2 regions of the Streptomyces ferrugineus genome follow, and region 1 is predicted to be linked to the other one. Evidence: riboswitches for the same ligand, from Rfam matches in the RefSeq annotation. Region 1 holds a riboswitch; the other holds the start of a gene.
What was found. A riboswitch is a leader RNA that binds a small molecule or an ion and turns the genes downstream of it on or off. The one in region 1 is predicted to bind glycine.

Region 1 (2,193 bases):
GACGTCGAGCCGGTGGTTGCTGTGCGGGGGGTTGAGGGGGCTGGTGAGCGGCGGTGGCTTGCGGGGCACGATGTGCGGCATGTCGAGTACGGGCACGGGTGGGTGCAGGGGAGCGGGCTGGGGCGGGTGACCGTGCGGTTCGAGACGCCTGGGTCGGAGCCGGGGCGGGTGCGGACGTTTCGGGTTGATGATCCGGGGTTGGAGCGGGCGGAGCCGTTGCCGTTGGTGGCTGCGAGAGGGGGAGCGGATGGGGGTGGAGGTGGCGAGGTGCCTGGTGGGGCGATTGGGGCCGATGGGGCTTTGGGGGCGGGGTAGGGCTGGGAGCGGCTGAGGGGCTGAGTGTGGCTCGACCGGCGTGTGGAGTGCCGTGGGGGTTGGGCCGCTCGTCCGCGCCGACGGAGGGGCCGCTGCGCCCACCCGTGCCGCCCCAGCGGCACGACTGCCCGCGGCTGTGTCGGTTCGAGTGGCCGAGGTGCTGAAGCCGTGGGTCGAGCTGTCGGCGGCTACCTGCGCGGAACGGGGTTCTATGGGCGGGTATGTGGTGTTCTCGGGTCGTTGTCGTCCGGGGAATCCGTGGAGGCCAGGGTGCCGAAGTCCCGGTCAGGCGGCGGGGGTGGGGACGCTACGTCCAGGCCGTAGTGGTGGTAGAGCTGTAGTTCCTGTTCGGGGGAGAGGTGGCGGCCTACGCCGAAGTCGGGGGCATCCTTGATCAGGGTGCGGTCGAAGGGGACGTGGAGGGTGCCCTCCACCAGTTCGCTGGGCTCCAGGGGGACGAAGGCGTCCCGGGAGAACAGGCCGGTGCGTATCGCCGCCCATTCCGGCACTCCGGTCGCGTCGTCGAGGTAGACCTCGTCGATGGTGCCGATCTTGGTGCCGTTGCGGTCGAAGGCCTTGCGGCCGATCAGGTTGCGCGGATCGATGTCGGTCTGCACGGGCCCTCCACTTGGTCGCAAGTCATCCGTAAGCACTACGAAAAGGCAGATTGGTGAGAGCGGCCACTCGAAGGCCCGTGCGTCGGCCTCGCTGGTAGTCTTTCAAGCGGCTGCTGACCCCGTGCGGGAGAGTCCTCCGGACACCATCGGAGGCGCCGAAGGAGCAAATCCTCCCCGGAATCTCTCAGGCCCACGTACCGCACGGACGAGGTCACTCTGGAAAGCAGGGCGGGTGTCGACGGCTTCCGCTCTCACCGACGGTGAAAGCCGGAGGCCCTCGGGCGATCCGGTGAAGCTCTCAGGTTGAGATGACAGAGGGGGAGGCCGTCCGGGTACCCGCGCCGTGGTGCCCCTCGAAGGTCGCGTCAGACCAGGAGGCCTCCGCAATGACCGCCCACCGCATTCCGCTCTCCGAGCTCGAACAGGGGATTCCCTTCGAGCAGCGTCACATCGGCCCCGATCATGAGGCTCGGGCCAAGATGCTCGCCCAGGTCGGGTACGGCTCCCTCGACGAGCTCACGGCCGCCGCGGTACCTGATGTGATCAAGAACGCCGACTCTCTCGATCTGCCGGGAGCGCGTACCGAGGCCGAGGTGCTCGCCGAGCTGCGATCTCTCGCCGACCGCAACCAGGTGCTGGACTCGATGATCGGGCTCGGGTACTACGGGACCTTCACGCCGCCGGTCATCCTGCGGAATGTCATGGAGAACCCTGCCTGGTACACCGCATACACGCCGTATCAGCCCGAGATCTCGCAGGGGCGGCTCGAGGCGCTGCTCAACTTCCAGACCATGGTCGCCGACCTCACCGGGCTGCCGACCTCCGGTGCCTCGCTGCTCGACGAGGGGACCGCCGCGGCCGAGGCCATGGCGCTGTCCCGGCGGATGGGCAGGAACAAGAAGGGGCTGTTCCTGGTCGACGCGGATGTGCTGCCGCAGACCGTCGCCGTGATCGAGACCCGTGCCGAACCTGCGGGCGTCGAGGTCGTCGTCGCCGACCTCAGCGGCGGTATCCCGGCCGAGATCGCCTCTCGTGAGATCAACGGCGTGCTCCTTCAGTACCCGGGAGCCTCCGGTGTCGTACGGGACATCAAGGCCGTCATCGACCAGGCCCATGAGCTCGGCGCCCTCGTCACCGTCGCCGCCGATCTGCTCGCGCTCACGCTGCTGAAGTCGCCCGGAGAGCTCGGGGCGGACATCGCGGTCGGTACGACGCAGCGGTTCGGTGTGCCGATGGGCTTCGGCGGGCCGCACGCCGGCTA
Region 2 (2,193 bases), 4.6 Mb from region 1:
CGCGGCGTCGACGTACGCCATGGCGATGGGCTTGCCCAGGGTGGGGGAGGGGGCGCCGGAGGTGACCTCGCCGACGACCTCGCCGCCGGCGACGACCGGGTACCCGGCGCGCGGGACGCGACGCCCCTCGGCGATCAGGCCGACCAGGACGCGCGGCGGGTTCCGATCGGCGCGGTCGGCGGCCTCGGCCAGCGCCTCGCGCCCGACGAAGTCGCCCTCCTTCTCGAACTTCACCACCCGGCCGAGCCCGGCGTCGAAGGGGGTCAGGGAGGTCGACAGCTCATGGCCGTACAGCGGCATGCCCGCCTCCAGGCGCAGCGTGTCCCGGCAGGACAGCCCGCAGGGGACCAGGCCGACGCCCTCGCCCGCCTTGGTCAGCGCCTGCCACAGCTCGACGGCGTGCTCCGGCTTCACGAACAGCTCGAAGCCGTCCTCGCCGGTGTAGCCCGTGCGGGCGATGAGCGCGGGGACTCCGGCGACGGTGCCGGGCAGGCCGGCGTAGTACTTCAGGCCGTCGAGGTCGGCGTCGGTGAGGGACTTCAGGATGCCGGGGGACTCGGGGCCCTGGACGGCGAGCAGCGCGTACGCGTTCCGGTCGTCACGCACCTCGGCGTCGAAGCCGGCGGAACGGTCCACCAGCGCGTCCAGCACCACCTGGGCGTTGGAGGCGTTGGCCACGACCATGTACTCGGTCTCGGCCAGCCGGTAGACGATCAGGTCGTCCAGGATGCCGCCGTCGGCCTGGCAGATCATGGTGTAGCGGGCGCGGCCGACGCCGACGGAGGCGATGTTGCCGACCAGGGCGTGGTTCAGCAGGGCCGCGGCCTGCGGGCCGGTGACGGTGATCTCGCCCATGTGGGAGAGATCGAAGAGCCCGGCCTTCGTCCGCACGGCGTTGTGCTCGTCGCGCTCGGAGCCGTAGCGCAGGGGCATGTCCCAGCCGGCGAAGTCGGTCATCGTCGCGCCGAGCGAGCGATGCAGGGCATCGAGCGCGGTGTGACGGAGTGGGGTACTGCTCATCGGACGGTCGTCTCCCAAGGCAGGACGGGCGAGGTCGTTCCTCCCCATCTGTCATCGGAACCTGAGAGGTTCGCCACGACCGCCACAGGGACGATCACGGCTTGCACCTTGGGTGGGGCCACGCCTCGCCTGTCGTCCAGGGCGAGGGGGCGGCCCGCTTTTCAGATGTGCCTCGCCCGCGCGGTAACGGGGCCTGAGAGATTCAAGGGAGGGACTTGCTCCTTCGGCGTCCCAGCGCTGCACTGCACTGCTGGGAACTCTCCCGCGCGGATTCAAACGGCCGGTATGCAGTTGGCGCGGACATCATTGCATGCCTGGACCGCCCCGCGGCAGGGCATGTCTGTAACCGGCTTGTGGCAGGAAGCGAACGAAAAAGCGAGAGATCCTCTATTACCTTCTCTTTACGCTCAGTGGGGATGGGGAATCCTGACCCCGGAGGAGGACGATGACGGTGAACCGCACCACGGCGTACGCCACGACCTCGGGCATCGCGCTGCCCAAGCAGCCCGCGGCCCCCGGTGTCGAAGCCCGCGCCCAGTGCCCCGCGCCCGTGGTCCGCGATCTGCGCGAGCGCTCCGGCCACAGTCCGCACGCGCTGCTCTTCGCCCCCGAGGACCTCGTCGTGATCACCGGCCTGCCCGGCAGCGGCAAGTCCACCCTGATGAGGCGGGCGGTGAAGGGCATCCGCATCGACTCCCAGGACACCCGGGACCGCTGGGACGCCCGTATGTCCGGCTTCCTGCCCTACGCGATCTACCGTCCCCTGGTCCGCCTCGCCCACTACGCCGGGCTGCGCCGCGCGCTGCGCTCCGGCGAGGGCGTCGTCGTGCACGACTGCGGCACCCAGGCCTGGGTACGCGCCTGGCTGGCCCGCGAGGCCCGCCGCCGCGGCGGCACGCTGCATCTGCTGCTGCTCGACGTGACCCCGGACACGGCCCTGGAGGGCCAGCGCGAGCGCGGCCGGGGCGTCTCGCGCTACGCCTTCCTGCGCCACCGCAGGGCCGCCGGCCACCTGCTGCGCTCGGTGGAGAAGGGCCATCTGCCCCGGGGCTGCGACTCCGCGGTGCTGCTGGACCGGGAGGCGGCGAACGTCCTGCGCCGGATCGGCTTCGCAGGCTGACCGCCCGCGGCCCGTGCGCTCCCGACCTCCCGTGCCGACGCCATGCGGCGCTG

Region 2: it holds a riboswitch for glycine, as region 1 does, so the genes downstream of both, gcvT (glycine cleavage system aminomethyltransferase GcvT) here and gcvP (aminomethyl-transferring glycine dehydrogenase) in region 1, are expected to answer to the same signal.

Annotation. Positions count from the first base shown of each region.
Region 1 is NZ_CP063373.1:3,483,254-3,485,446, forward strand. It holds gene IM697_RS15900 (DNA polymerase IV) at 1-315, shown strand, start outside; gene IM697_RS15905 (PRC-barrel domain-containing protein) at 525-932, opposite strand; glycine riboswitch at 1,047-1,142, shown strand; gene gcvP (aminomethyl-transferring glycine dehydrogenase) at 1,319-2,193, shown strand, end outside.
Region 2 is NZ_CP063373.1:8,069,624-8,071,816, reverse strand. It holds gene gcvT (glycine cleavage system aminomethyltransferase GcvT) at 1-1,020, opposite strand, end outside; glycine riboswitch at 1,059-1,191, opposite strand; glycine riboswitch at 1,192-1,295, opposite strand; gene IM697_RS35940 (AAA family ATPase) at 1,466-2,140, shown strand.